DNA from 2 places in the Telluria sp. ZT3P39 genome. Region 1 is predicted to be linked to the other one. Evidence: predicted binding sites of a transcription regulator. Region 1 holds the regulator's gene; the other holds the start of a gene.

Region 1 (7,589 bases):
AATGCTGACGGTGTCGTCACACTGAAGGAAAACCCTGACTACGAAGGCCAAAACGCCTACCGCTTCTCCGTAGTCGCGACGGACACCGCCGGCAATCACACCACCCAGGCAATCAACCTTGGCATCAACAATGTCAACGAAGCGCCGGTTGCCGCACCGGTCAGCCTGTCCACTATTGAAAACGCAGCGCTTACCTTCCAGGTTGCCGATTCTGTCTACGACCAGGATGCTGGCGACAAGCACATCCTTTCCCTGGGCTCGAACGTGGCAACGCTGAGCTGGGCGAACAGCGATCCCAATGCTCTTACGAAACTGATCAATCCGGTCACCCGTGCGGAGGTCGCGCTCTCTTCCCTGAATGTGCAGGCGCAGATCTCGGCCGATGGAACCAGCGTCACACTCCTGCCATCCACGGAGCTGGACTGGATGGTGATGGGCCAGGCGCTGAAGGCAGTATTCAGTTACACAGTAACGGATGCGGGTGGGCTGACGAGTACAGATTCCATCACCTTGCTGATGACAGGGTCGACTGGCGACAAAGGCGTGAATCTGAATGGAGGAAACGGTAACGACACGCTCTCGGGCAATCTTACCAACAATGCCGAGGATGTACTCCAGGGTGGTAATGGCAATGACACGCTCTCTGGCTATGGCGGCACCGATGCACTCTACGGTGGCAACGGGGACGACAGGCTGACAGGCGGCGCAGGCATCGACTATCTTTACGGGGACAGCGGCAATGACACGCTCGATGGTGGCACCGAAGGTGATGTCATCATGGGCGGCAAGGGCAATGACATCCTCACTGGCGGTACTGGCGCTGACAAGTTCATATTCGATCCCCAGAACGGCAATGACCGCCTCCTGGATTTCAAAGCCGCCGAGGGAGACAAGCTGTTTTTTGCAGACTTCTTCTCAACGCCGATGAGCGTCGATGCTTTCATCGCGAAGTATGTCACTGACACCGGCAACGATCTACTCATCAGCCTGCCTGGTACGTCGATCGTCCTGGTCGGCGTGCCGAGCGTCTCGGCACTGACGGGTGCCATTGCGTTTGGCATGCCCCTATAGGGCGCACTAGGGCCTGCGCTTTGGCAGTGCAGGCCCTTGCTCGAACCAGGCCACATCGAATAGACGCGCCGGCATCGAAGTACGAGCCGGATCAACCGTGTTTCTTGCTACAGGTGCCGCAGCGGATGCGCGTAATCAGGCCAGACCGGCTCGAAGAATTTCGCCACCATCTCCGGCGTGACTTCTTCCAGCGTCGCCGGAGTCCACTTGGGCGCATTGTCCTTGTCGATCACCAGCGCCCGCACGCCTTCGAGCACCTCGCCGTGTTCGAAATTGTGGCGCACCAGCGAGCGCTCCATGCGCAGGCAATCGGCCACGTCGAGCGCGGCGCCGCGCTGCAGGAGTTCGCGGGTGACGCACATCATCAGGGGCGAGCGCTGGCGCATGGCTTTCAAGGCTTTTTGCGCGAACGGGTTCTCGTCGCGCGCGAGCGATGCCATGATGGCGGCCACCGAGGAAGCGCCGAAATGCGCATCGATGACCGCGCGCTGCGCCTGCAGTTCGCTCGCGCCGGCAGCACCCGCACACTGCGCGGCAAACGCGCGGATCGCTGCCGGCAGATCCGCGCCCGCAGTAGTATCCACCAGCGCCATCAACTCGCCCATCTTCTCGCCCGGCACGAACAGGTCGGCCAGGCCCACGTAGATCGCGTCGGCCGCGCCGATCGTCAAACCGGTGAGGCCCAGGTACTGGCCCAGCTGGCCCGGCGCGTGCGACAGGAAATGGCTGCCGCCGACATCGGGGAACAGGCCGATATTCACCTCGGGCATGGCGACCTTGCTGCGTTCGGTGACGATGCGCAGGCCGCAATCGGGGCCGCCCTGGGCGATGCCCATGCCGCCGCCCATCACCACGCCATCCATCAGCGCGATATACGGCTTCGGGTAGAAATGGATCAGGTGGTTCAGTGCGTATTCTTCGGTGAAGAAGTCTTCCAGCAGCGCGCTGCCGCCAGTCGGCCCCACATGCCCCATCTCGTGGAAGAAGCGGATGTCGCCGCCCGCGCACAAGGCTTTCTCGCTCGAGCTGGTGATGACGACCGCGTCGATGCCGGTGTCATGCTGCCAGTCGCGCAGGATCGCGGTGAGCGCGCGCACCATGTCGAGCGACAGGGAGTTCAGGGCCTTCGGCCGGTCGAGCGTAATGACGCCGGTGCGGTTGGCGACGCGGGTCAGGACGGTGTCGGTCATGGGATGTGCTGTGATCGAAAAAACATCCATTTTACCGAACAGTCGCGTGCACGCGAAGCCTGTTGGATGCAAAAAGGGCGTCCCCTCAGACGCCCTCGCTGTCATTGCTGCTGCGCGTATTTACGCTGCGGCTGCTTCGCCGAGATCCGGCAGGCGCTTGTGCGCCACGTGATTATGATTTTGCAGCATGGATTTATGCTTGATGACCTGGCGGTCCAGCCTGTCCATCAGCGTGTCGATCGCCGCGTACAGGTCTTGCGCGGCACTGGCCACATGCAAAATTTTTCCTGATACTTGCAGGTTGATCTCGGCTTTCTGCCGTTTTTCTTTTTCGGTGAGATTATCGATGGCGAGGAACACGTGGGTGTCGATCACGTGATCGAAATGGCGGGTAATGCGCTCGAGCTTATTCTGAACGTATTCACGAATTGCGGGAGTCACTTCAAGATGATGACCACTGATAGTGAGGTTCATACACACTCCTTTGAAATGTCGCGCTGCCCGCGCCACAAGGTAGGTGTGGGCAGTGCAGTTACAGAGACTTGCGGAGGCTGACGGGAGGAATCTTGAGCGCCTCACGGTATTTGGCTACCGTCCGGCGCGCAATGACCATACCTTGTTCCCCGAGCATTTCCGCGATCTTGCTGTCGGATAGAGGGTTCTTAGGGTCTTCTGCTCCTGTCAATTGCGCAATAAGCGCGCGGATCGCCGTGGAAGATGCTTCTCCCCCCGCTTCGGTGGCGACGTGGCTTCCGAAGAAGTATTTCAGTTCAAACATGCCGTGGGGGGTCAGCATGTATTTCTGCGTTGTAACGCGAGAAATCGTGCTCTCGTGTAGGCCTAGTGTATCAGCAATCTCGCGCAGCACAAGCGGACGCATGGCAACCGCGCCATGGCTGAAAAAGTTGCGCTGGCGCTCTACAATCGCCTCCGCCACACGCAAAATTGTATCGAAACGCTGGCGCATATTCTTGATCAGCCACTTGGCTTCCTGCAGCTGCGCGCCCATCTGGCTTTCGCTTTTTCCCTGCTTGAGCAGGTTGGCGTAGAGTGAGTTGACGCGCAATTTCGGCATCACGTCCGGATTCAGCATCACCGACCAGCCGCTCTTGGCGCGGCGCACGATCACGTCCGGCACCACGTAGTCGGAGGTGGCAGACGCAAAGGCCGCGCCCGGATGCGGATTGCACTGGCGGACCACGGCCTGCACTTCGCGCAGGTCTTCGTCGTCGCAGTCCAGCGCCTTCTTGAGCTTGGTGTATTCGCGCTGTGCGAACCAGCTCAGGTAGCCTTCGACGATCTTCAGCGCCAGGCGCCGCGTCACCATCGGCACGCCCGGCATGCGGCGGATCTGCAGGGCCAGGCATTCGGCCGCGCTGCGGGCGCCGCAGCCGAGCGGGTCCAGGCTCTGCACCAGCGCCAGCGCGCAGCGCAGCTCGTCCATCTCGATCTCGAGTTCGGCGGGCAGGCGCGCGTGGATGTCGTCCAGCGGCTCCTCTAAATAGCCGTTGTCGTCGAGCGCATCGATCACCAGTTCGGCCAGCGCGCGGTCGCGCACGCTGCAGCCGGTGGTGCGCACCTGTTCGGCCAGGTGCTCGCGCAGCGACACGCTGCAGGCTTCCAGCTGCGGACGGCCGTCTTCGTCGTCGCCGCTGCGCGCGCCCCCGCCCTCGCCGCCCCAGTCGCCGTCAGGCTCGCCGCGGTCGCGGTCACCGTCTTCGAAGCCGTCGGCCTCTGGCTTGGCGCCCTCGCCTTCGCCGCCTTCCTGTGCCGGCTGCGCGGCCGGGGCTTCGCCGCTGGCGGGGGCGCTGTTGATGGCGCCGTCGGCCAGCAGGCGCACCGAGTGGTCGAGCGGATCGTCGAGGCGTTCGAGCAGCGGGTTATCGGTCAGTATCTGCTCGAGCTCCTGGTGCAGTTCGAGCGTGGACAACTGCAGCAGGCGGATCGACTGCTGCAGCTGCGGCGTGAGCGCCAGGTGCTGCGAAGTGCGGAGTTGCAGGGACTGTTTCATGGTCACATGCGGAAGTGTTCGCCGAGGTAGACGCGGCGCACCGACTCGTCGGCGATGATGTCGTCCGGACGGCCCGAGGCCAGCACCGCCCCCTGGTTGATGATGTAGGCGCGGTCGCAGATGCCGAGCGTCTCGCGCACGTTGTGGTCCGTGATCAGCACGCCGATGTTGCGCTCTTTCAGGAAGCGCACGATGCGCTGGATCTCGATCACGGCGATCGGGTCCACGCCGGCAAACGGCTCATCTAACAGCACGAAGCGCGGGTTGGTCGCCAGCGCGCGCGCGATCTCCACACGGCGGCGCTCGCCGCCGGACAGCGACAGCGCCGGGCTCTCGCGCAGCTTCTCGATCTGCAGCTCGGCCAGCAGGGTGTCCAGGCGCTCGTTGATCTCGTCCTTCGACAAGGCCTTGCCCTCATCGGTGCGCTGCAGTTCCAGCACGGCGCGGATGTTCTCTTCCACCGTGAGCTTGCGGAACACCGAGGCTTCCTGCGGCAGGTAGGACAGGCCCAGCACCGCGCGCCGGTGGATCGGCAGGCTCGAGATGTCGGTGCCATTGATGTCGATCGAGCCGGCGTCCGACGGCACCAGGCCGACGATCATGTAGAACGAGGTGGTCTTGCCGGCGCCGTTCGGGCCCAGCAGGCCGACCACTTCGCCGCAATCGACCTGCAGCGAGACGTCGCGCACCACCAGCCGCTTGCCATAGCTCTTTTGCAATCCCTTGACGATCAGGGTGCTGCAGCCTTCGCGCACGCTTGTCGAGGCTAGCGTCATTGCTTGCCGCCTTCTGCGGCTGCAGGACGGCGCGGGGCGATGATCAGGGTGCCGCGCCCGCCGCCAACCTTGCTCTGGCCGCTGGCGTCGTTGCGCACCTGGGCGACTTCCTTGCGGTTGTCGTAGGAGATGAACGGACCCTTGATTTCGTTGGTCATGCGCCCGCTTTCCAGCTCGCGCACTTCGGCGGCCGTGAACAGTTTCACCAGCTCGGCGCGCTCGTCGTATTCGATGCGCTGGGCCTGGCCTTCGACCCACAGGTCCGGGCCGCCGTCGCGCTTCTGGCGGAAGGTGGCCAGCTTGCCCGGCGCCGCGGTAAGCGTCACGCTCATGTAGCCTTCCGGAGTTTCTTTCACCTGGGCGCGGTCGGATTTCAGTACCAGGGTGCCGCGCGTGAGCACGACGTTGCCGGTCAGGATGCGGGTTTGCGTGACCTCGTCGACGTCCAGGGTGTCGAAGTTGATCACGGCCTGCTTGAGCGAATCGGCGCGCTCGGCAAAGGCGCCGAGGGAGGCCAGGCCAAGAAGGGCGGCAAGGATGATTTTTTTCATGGGTGCTTGTCCTGTGATGACGTGCGCGCTAGCGTTGCGCGCGTGGCGGATAGACGATCTGGCCGCGGCTGGCCAGGTGCAGCTTCTGGGTCGCGTTGTTCGCGACCATGCCGGTGCCACGGATGGTGGAGGCGCCGAGCTGCATCACGATCGGCTGGTCGGTCTTCATGATCTCTTCGTCGGGCAGCACGGTGAGTGCCTCGGTGCGTACGCGCAGCGCTTCGCTGGTGGGCGTGGCGGGGCGCTGGATGTCGACCTTGCCGAGCAGGTCGACGCGGTGTTCTTCGTGGTAGATGCGGCCGCGGTTGGCCACCACGGTGGTGCGCGGGCGCCCCGGGGTCATGCCCTGCACCACCGGCTGCTCGACCTCGGAGACGTCGCCCTGCGGCTGGTGCGCCAGGCGCTTGCCCGACACGACATAGCTCGGCTTGCCCTCTTCGGTCATGCGCACGAAGGAGAAATTTTCGACGATGTAATCCGGCTCGTCCATCGGCCCGCCCAGGCGCGTATCGCCATCGTCGCTGTCCATCACCTGCACCAGCCAGAAGCTGCCGAAGGCGAGGAAGACGCCGATGATCATGACGCTGAGCAGTCTCCAGCGGTGGGCGGTGCGCTTGTACGTGACCATATCTGTTCGTGCGAGCGCTTAGGCGAAGTAAGGCGCGAGCGCCTGTTCGTAGCTGCCCTGGGCGCGCATGACCAGGTCGCAGACTTCGCGCACGGCGCCGCGCCCGCCCGCGTTCTTCGTGACGTAATGCGCGCGGTGCTGCACTTCCGGGTGGCCCGAGGGCACGGCCACGGCAAAGCCGACTTTCGTGAGCAGCGGCAGGTCGATCACGTCGTCGCCGATGTAACCGCATTCCTCGGCGGTCACGCCGGTGGCGTCTAACAGCTTGGCAAAGCCGATGCGCTTGTCGTGGATGCCCTGGTAGACGTGGGCAATGCCCAAATCGCTTGCCCGCTTGACCACGATCGGCGACAGGCGCGCGCTGATGATCGCGGTCTGCACGCCGGTCTTGCCCAGCAACTGGATGCCCAGGCCGTCGAGCACATTGAAGGTCTTGGTGACTTCGCCGTCCGGGCCGTAGGTGAGGCTGCCGTCGGTGAGCACGCCGTCGACGTCGAAGATCATGACTTTCACGCGCGCGGCGCGCTGCATGTGTTCCAGTGGAGTCATTTAGATTACCTTGGCGCGGGTCAGGTCGTGGATGTGGAGCGCGCCGACCAGGCGGCCGTCAAGGTCCACCACCAGCATCTGGTTGATGCGGAATTCTTCCATCACGGCGACGGCGTCGACCGCCAGCTGTTCCGGGTGCACGGTGCGCGGGCCGGCATGCATCACGTCGCGGATCGCGATGTTCGAGAAATCGTGCAGGCGCTCGATCAGGCGGCGCAAGTCGCCGTCGGTGAACACGCCGACCGGGCGGCGCTCGTCGTCGATCACGGCGGTCATGCCCATGCCCTTCTGCGAGACTTCCAGCAGGGCCTTGGCCAGCGGCGTGTCGGGGCTCACGGCGGGAATCGCGTCGCCGCTGCGCATGACGTCGCGCACGTGCGTCAGCAGGCGGCGGCCCAGGGCCCCGCCCGGGTGCGACATCGCGAAGTCTTCTTCGCGAAAACCCCGCATATCCAGCAGCGACACCGCCAGGGCGTCGCCCATGGCGAGCGTCACGGTGGTGCTGGTGGTCGGGGCGAGATTGAGCGTGCAGGCTTCCTTGGCCACCGAAATATCGAGGTGGATCTCGGACAGCTTGGCCAGGCGCGAATGCGGCTTGCCGGTCATCGAGATCACCTTGCTGCCCATTCTTTTGACAGCTGGCAAAATTTCGAGCAGCTCGGACGATTCGCCCGAGTTCGAGATGGCGATGAAGACATCCTGCGCCGTCACCATGCCCAGGTCGCCGTGGGCGGCTTCGCCCGGGTGTACGAACATGGCCGGGGTGCCGGTCGATGCCAGGGTGGCGGCAATCTTGCGGCCGATGTGGCCGGA
Region 2 (7,589 bases), on a different contig from region 1:
TGACCAGTTAACGCAACGAGCAAGGCATCCTTGACCAAACGCGTTGACCGAACTCGCCTGGCGAAATCCAGACCTGTCACGTCTTCCAGGCGAAGCTCGGTAAAGATCACGCTCGGTTGGATTTCTTCGATCCGTGCAAAGGCTTCAGTGCAATTTTTTGCCGTTTCGACCCGACAACCAGTCAATTCCAGCAAAGTCGTGAGTAAAAAGCGCAAGTCATCATCAGGATCCACGAGCATCAACTGCAAACCCTTGTTTTTTGGATACATGGCATTCTGGTCCTTCCAAAGTAGAAGTGCTTTGGACGAAGCGACAGTCTTTTGCTGTCGTACTTTCGCGTCAATACAATATTGCATATTGCGCAACTTTGGTCACTCTTCATTTCGGAAGATCGCATCAAGTTCCGACGGTGATGCTGCGGGCCTCCAGGCCTTGGGGTCGAACTCGCGGTCTTCACATCTGCCTCGAATTGATACGCTTGCGCCTACTTGCTGCGATGTCCAGGTGTCGGTTGTGTCGACCTCGTCGGGACGGGCTGCTTTCCATGCCAACTCGCCACGTCCACGCCTTTCACCAGCAGCCACAGGCACATCGCAGTCTCCCCAAGAAAGGCCGGCAGCAGGATCGCGGGGAACAGGACACCCTGCACTGCCGGCGCGAGGAACATGGCGAAGCTGTTGACGAGATAGCAGGCGCCCACGACCTGCATCCCCACGCCGAGCATTGCGGGAAGATAGCCGGACTTGCGGATCAGGTGTCCCACCAGCAGGCATTGCACACCAAAGAAAATCAGCGCGACCCCGAAGGTCCTGGCATGTGCGACGATGGCCAGATAGCTCAGGCCATAACGCTGTTCCGCGCTGGCGACCTTCGCCAAGGCAGTGCTGGTGAGCGGATCGAGCGCCGCCTGCAGCTGCAGTGCGCACAGGCTTTCGACCGCAAGCGACACCAGTCCGAAACAGACCACCGCTACCGCCAGATGCCGGTTCACCGGCCGCAGCAGGAAGTACCAGATCGCCGTCAAGGCGACCGCGCAGACCAGCAGCAAGAGCTGGCCGGCGATGCCCACCCGCCACAGGAATTCGGACTCGAGGATGCGCAGGGCGGTGGCGGCAGGATCGCCGGCGACGACGAGGCTGTTACGGATGACCGCCTCGCCAAGCACGCCGATGACGATGATGAGCAGGTAGAGCAGTCCCCCGATGCGGGCGACACGTTGCACCGAACGAATGCCGTTGTCGGGGCGAAGACGTTCGGCCATAGCGCTTTCCTGTCGTGAGTGGCGATCGAGTTGAGGTTACGACAGTGATTTCATGACGTCAACATTTCCGTGAGACGGCCTTGGCGCCGGTCCCAGCCTTCGCGATACCCTCTTTTACCCTCATCGGACATTTACTAGCTGCTATGATCATTATATTTTGCAATTTCCTTGCAGAAACAATCTTCTAAGCAATGAATAGCGCCCCAGTCCAGGAGCACAAGCAGCAGGAATTCGAATTCGAGACGATGAACCTGCAGGTCGGCGTCCGCCTGCAGGTGATGACGCACCGACAGTTCAAGCCGGTCCAGTATTTTTCGACCCTGATCGGATACGTCAAGGACGAGTACATCATCGTCAAGATCCCGCTTGAACACGGCGTGCCGATTTCGATCACGGAGGGCGACCCGCTCACGGTCAGGGTATTCTCGGGCGTGAACGTCTGTTCTTTTGCGTGCTCGGTCGAGCGCGTGTTCCCGCGTCCGCTGTCCTATCTGCACCTGTCCTTCCCGACATCGATCCAGGGCACCAGCCTGCGCGGCGCCATGCGCGTCAAGGCCGCGATTCCGGCGCGCGTCACCCCGATGGGCAGCGGCGCGCGGCCGATCGACTGCTCCCTTACCAACGTGTCGGTGAGCGGGGCGCGCATCGATTCCCAGCATCCGCTGCCTCCCGATAACGAAGTCGTGGGACTCACCTTCACGCTGACGACGCCGCCGAGCAACCAGGAAGTGCAGGTCGAGACGCTGGCCGCCATCCGGAACACCACGGTGGCCAAGGCGGGGCCCGACAAGCTGGACGTATTCAGCTATGGCGTGCAGTTCGTCGACCTCGACCCCGTGCATTACACGCTGCTGCAGAACATGACCTATGAAGCCTTGCTCGCGGACCGGCTGAAGATCGTCTAGGTATCCGCCCAGGCTGGCGCCGTCTTCAAGCATGTCACATGGTAAATTGCTCGCCTATGCGCGGCGCCCTGCCGCGTGCTGACATGACAACGAGGATGGAGCATGAAATTTCGTTTGCCGAGTTTGCTGCCGAAAGTGCTGCAACTGATGCCGATCGCGGCCGCCACCCTGGCCGCCACCACCGCGATGGCCGCGCCGCGCGGCTTTACCGTGGAAGACCTGGTGAACATGGAACGGGTGGGCAGCCCGGCCGTGTCGCCTGACGCGACCCGCGTCGTTTACACCGTGCGCAGCACGGACATGAGCAAGAACCGCGGCAACACGCAGCTCTGGATGGTCGACCTGCGCGCCGCCAAGCCGGTGCCGCAACGCCTGACCAGCCACGCATCGAACAGCACCGATCCGGAATGGTCGGCCTCCGGCGATGCGGTCTACTTCCTGTCGAGCCGCTCGGGCTCCTCGCAGGTCTGGCGCCAGCCTGTCTCCGGCGGCGAGCCGGTCAAGGTCACCGACCTTCCGCTCGACGTCGACAGTTTCCGCGTCTCGCCAACGGGTGATCGCATCGCGATGAGCATGTCGGTGTTCCGCGACTGCGCGGACCTGGCCTGCACCAAGGCGCGCGCCGAAGCGAAGGAAAAGGACAAGGCCAGCGGCAAGCTGTACAACCGCCTGTTCGTGCGCCACTGGGATACCTGGGCCGACCACCGCAACGCCGTGCTGTTCTCGGCGCCGCTGGACGCCAAGGGCAAGCTGCTTGACACGCCGGTCAGCCTGTCCGGAACGCTCGACGGCGACGTGCCTTCGAAACCGTTCGGCGACCGCGAGGAATTCCGCTTCAGCCCGGACGGCAAGACCATCGTGTTCTCGGTGCGCTTGGCCGGCAAGACCGAAGCCTGGTCGACCAATTTCGACCTGTACACCGTGCCTGCCGCCGGCGGCGTCCCGCGCAACCTGACGGCAGACAACCCGGCATGGGACGCCAAGGGCGTGTATTCGCCCGACGGCCGCACTCTCGCCTACCTGGCGATGGCGCGCCCGGGTTTCGAGGCCGACCGCTTCCAGATCATGCTGATGGACGTGGCGACCGGACAAAAGCGCAAACTCGCGGCCGACTGGGACCGCTCGGTGGGCAGCATGCAATGGCGTGCCGACGGCAAGGCCCTGATCGTCGACGCCGAAGACCTCGGCCAGCATCGCCTGTATTCGATCGACCTCGCCGGCGGCAAGGTCACCGCCTTGAGCGACAAGGGCGCGGTCGGCGCCTTCGATGTGCGCGGCGATACCGTCGCCTATACCCAGGCCAACCTGGCGTCTGGCGCGCAGCTGTTCTCGATGAAGCTGGGCGGCCTACCTTCCCAGCTCACCGACCTCAACGCCGAGCGCCTCAAGGATGTGCGCTGGGGCCAGTACGAGCAGTTCAGCTTCAAGGGCGCCAACGGCGACACCGTCTACGGGCATGTGATGAAACCGTGGAATGCGGAAGCCGGCAAGAAGTACCCGGTCGCCTTCCTGGTCCACGGCGGTCCGCAGGGCAGCTTCGGCAATGGCTGGAGCTATCGCTGGAATCCGCAGGTGTATGCGGGCGCGGGCTATGCCACCGTGTTCATCGACTTCCATGGCTCGACCGGCTACGGCCAGAAGTTCACCGATTCGATCAGCGGCGACTGGGGCGGCAAACCCCTGGAAGACCTGCGCAAGGGAATGGACGCGGCGGTAAAGCAGTTCCCGTGGCTGGATCGCGGACGCAGCTGCGCACTGGGCGCGTCCTACGGCGGCTACATGATGAACTGGATCGCGGGTAACTGGAACGACGGCTTCCGCTGCCTGGTGAATCACGACGGCGTGTTCGACAGCCGCGGCATGGCCTATTCGACCGAAGAACAGTGGTTCACCGACTGGGAAAACGGCGGCGCCTATTTCGCGGTGCCGAACAACCACGAGCGCTTCAACCCTGTTCACCACGTGAACAAGTGGAAGACGCCGATACTGGTGATCCAGGGCGACCTCGATTTCCGGATCCCGACGGCGCAGGCCCTGTCGACGTTTACCGCGCTGCAGCGCAAGGGCATCGACAGCCAGCTGCTGGTGTTCCCGGACGAGAACCACTGGGTGCTCAAGCCGGCGAACTCGCTGCAGTGGCATCACACGGTGATCAACTGGCTGGACAAGCACCTGAAGCAGTAAGCACTGCGCCCGCTTCTGGACAGCGGGTGGGTTAACGAAAAAGAGACCGCCGGGGCGGTCTCTTTTTATTGACCGCTTGCGCGGCCGTTCATGCAATTACGTGATTACGGAGCAGGAGCAGGGTCAGCAGCTTCCAGGTCGCAACCTGCAGGCTTGTAGCCGTCGGTTTCGGCGAAGCCGGTGGTGACGCAGGTGTAGACACCGGTAGCGTTGCGGTTCAGGGCGATGGTCGGAGCGGTTTCTGGATCGGCAGCCAGGCGGCCCGGGTTGGCGATGGTGCAGGTCAGGGCAGCGCCACCTTCGGCGGTCGGCACGGCTGCGGCGATAGTGGTGCAGTTACCGGTGGTTGCCGACAGGCCAGCTTTTGCCAGGAAGGTTTCAGCCGAGTCAGCGCTGCTTTCAACAACAGCCATTTCGTAGCCGGTCTTGCCTGCCGAGATGTCGGCGTAGGCAGCGGTTGCCTTCGACTTGGCGATGTAATCCTGGTATGCAGGGATGGCCACGGCAGCCAGGATACCGATGATGGCGACGACGATCATCAGCTCGATCAGGGTGAAGCCGCCTTGGGCTTTTTTAGCTTGAATTTGCTTGAAGTTCATTTTGTATCTCCAGGTGGTGTGTCGGGTGAATTTGGGTTACTGCTTAGTGCCACGCTTTCATATATGCAAGCGGTGTGCCAGCCCCAAAAATGTCGATTTTATTAGTGCAGAGATAACAAAACGGCCTGAAAACGCAAGTTTTGGCTTGATCGGTGACAAAATTTGTCATGTGATGCCAGCAATTTTTGTCACTCGAACAGTTTACGTAACGCAATTTGTCATGCATAGACCAAATTCGTCACGCCAGCTCCCGGCACGCATACCGGCGGCGGGAAATCGCCGGCGAAAAAAAAGCGGGGAGCTCTACGCTCCCCGCTTTCGGCAACCGTAAGGTCGTCAGTATTACAGCATGGCCTTCAGCAGGCGTGCCATTTCCGACGGGTTCTTGGTGGCTTTGATGCCGCACTCTTCCATGATGTCCAGCTTGGCTTGCGCGGTATCGGCGCCGCCCGAGATCAGCGCGCCGGCGTGGCCCATGCGCTTGCCCGGAGGGGCGGTGACACCAGCGATGAAGCAGACGACCGGCTTCTTCATGTTGTCCTTGATCCAGTAGGCAGCATTGCCTTCGTCCGGACCGCCGATTTCGCCGATCATGATGACCGCGTCGGTATCAGGATCGTCGTTGAACATGCGCATCACGTCGATGTGCTTCAGGCCGTTGATCGGGTCGCCGCCGATTCCGACTGCCGACGACTGGCCCAGGCCCAGTGCGGTCAGCTGGCCGACTGCTTCATAGGTCAGGGTGCCCGAACGCGACACGACGCCGATACGGCCCTTCTTGTGGATGTGGCCCGGCATGATGCCGATCTTGATTTCGTCCGGGGTGATCAGGCCTGGGCAGTTCGGGCCCAGCAGCAGGGTCTTCGAGCCGGCTTTGGCCATGCGGTCCTTCAGGGCCATCATGTCGCGGACTGGAATGCCTTCGGTGATGCAGATTGCCAGGTCCAGGTCGGCTTCGACGGCTTCCCAGATGGCAGCGGCTGCACCTGCCGGCGGCACGTAGATGACCGACACGGTGGCGCCGGTAGCGGCTTTGGCTTCCGACACGTTGGCGTAGATCGGGATGCCTTCGAAATCTTCGCCGGCTTTCTTCGGGTTCACGCCTGCGACGAAGGCAGCTTTGCCGTTCGCGTAGTCGCGGCACATGCGGGTATGGAACTGGCCGGTCTTGCCGGTGATACCCTGGGTGATGACTTTAGTATCTTTGTTGATCAGGATCGACATTTGTTTATTCCTTAATTAGGCTTTACCAGCTGCAGCGGCGACGACGGCCTTGGCCGCATCTTCCATCGTATCGGCAGCGATGATCGGCAGGCCGGAGTCGGCCAGCATCTTCTTGCCCAGGTCTTCGTTGGTGCCCTTCATGCGGACAACCAGCGGCACCTGCAGCGACACGGCCTTCGAGGCGGTGATCACGCCTTCGGCGATCACGTCGCAGCGCATGATGCCGCCGAAGATGTTGACCAGGATGGCTTTCAGGCCAGGGTTCTTCAGCATGATCTTGAATGCTTCGGTGACTTTCTCAGCCGTCGCACCGCCGCCCACGTCCAGGAAGTTGGCCGGCTCGCCGCCGAACAGCTTGATGGTGTCCATGGTGGCCATGGCCAGGCCGGCGCCGTTCACCAGGCAGCCGATGTTGCCGTCGAGCGAGATGTAGGCGAGGTCGAACTTCGATGCTTCGACTTCGGCTGGATCTTCTTCGTCCAGGTCGCGGTAGGCGACGATTTCCGGCTGGCGGTACAGCGCGTTCGAGTCGAAGTTGAACTTCGCGTCGAGGGCGATGACCTTGCCCGAACCGGTCAGGATCAGCGGGTTGATTTCGGCCAGCGACGCATCGGTTTCCCAGTACGCCTTGTACAGGCCCTTCAGTTGCACGCGGGCGTCGGCCAGCGATTCGGCAGGCACGCCGATCTTGGTCGAGATCTCGTCGGCTTCGGCGTCGGTCAGTCCGACCGATGGGTCGATCGCGATCGAGTGGATCTTTTCCGGGTTGCTGTGCGCGACTTCTTCGATGTCCATGCCGCCTTCCGACGAGGCCATCAGCACGACGCGCTGCGAGATGCGGTCGGTGACCATCGAGACGTACAGTTCCTTCTTGATGTCGGCGCCTTCTTCGACCAGCAGGCGACGCACTTTCTGGCCTTCAGGGCCAGTCTGGTGCGTGATGAGCTGCATGCCCATGATCTGTTCTGCGTATTCCTTGACCTGCTCCAGCGACTTGGCGACCTTGACGCCGCCGCCCTTGCCGCGACCGCCAGCATGGATCTGCGCCTTGACGACCCAGACCGGACCGCCCAGTTCTTCAGCGGCCTTGACCGCCTCTTCGACCGACATGCACGGAATGCCGCGCGGAACGGTCACTCCGAACTTTCGGAGGATCTCTTTGCCTTGATACTCATGGATTTTCATGCTGGCTTCCCTTCGTCTATTACTGATTTAGAAATACGGTTGAACTACAAATGACAAACTTCGAATGCTAACCCGCCACGGCTTTGATCGACCAGCGGGGATAGTAAGTGGCCACGGCGGGTCCGTCGCTGCGCAGCGCATGGCAACGGTCGAGCTCGAAGGGCCGTTCGGCCGAGTGCGTACTGCCATTCGCGTCGGCGCCGCCGCGGGTGTCGAACACGTCGTCGGCAA

What was found. The regulator sigma-54, encoded in region 1, starts transcription at its own class of promoters, with help from an activator protein. The targets are predictions, from matches to a motif close to TGGCANGNAANCTGCTTT.
Region 2: the regulator sigma-54 is predicted to act here: its motif matches at 5,012-5,029, upstream of AC56LR_RS21245 (pilin).

Annotation. Positions count from the first base shown of each region.
Region 1 is NZ_JCASIH010000015.1:379-7,967, forward strand. Features, by position in the region: partial or broken gene AC56LR_RS14705 (Ig-like domain-containing protein) at 1-1,071, shown strand, start outside; gene AC56LR_RS14710 (enoyl-CoA hydratase/isomerase family protein) at 1,179-2,261, opposite strand; gene hpf (ribosome hibernation-promoting factor, HPF/YfiA family) at 2,382-2,735, opposite strand; gene AC56LR_RS14720 (RNA polymerase factor sigma-54) at 2,794-4,272, opposite strand; gene lptB (LPS export ABC transporter ATP-binding protein) at 4,275-5,048, opposite strand; gene lptA (lipopolysaccharide transport periplasmic protein LptA) at 5,045-5,599, opposite strand; gene lptC (LPS export ABC transporter periplasmic protein LptC) at 5,628-6,227, opposite strand; gene AC56LR_RS14740 (KdsC family phosphatase) at 6,246-6,776, opposite strand; gene AC56LR_RS14745 (KpsF/GutQ family sugar-phosphate isomerase) at 6,777-7,589, opposite strand, start outside.
Region 2 is NZ_JCASIH010000043.1:4,451-12,039, forward strand. Features, by position in the region: gene AC56LR_RS21225 (response regulator) at 1-269, opposite strand, end outside; gene AC56LR_RS21230 (DUF4386 domain-containing protein) at 485-1,261, opposite strand; gene AC56LR_RS21235 (flagellar brake protein) at 1,453-2,166, shown strand; gene AC56LR_RS21240 (S9 family peptidase) at 2,314-4,350, shown strand; gene AC56LR_RS21245 (pilin) at 4,455-4,949, opposite strand; gene sucD (succinate--CoA ligase subunit alpha) at 5,292-6,173, opposite strand; gene sucC (ADP-forming succinate--CoA ligase subunit beta) at 6,189-7,358, opposite strand; gene AC56LR_RS21260 (DUF2889 domain-containing protein) at 7,426-7,589, opposite strand, start outside.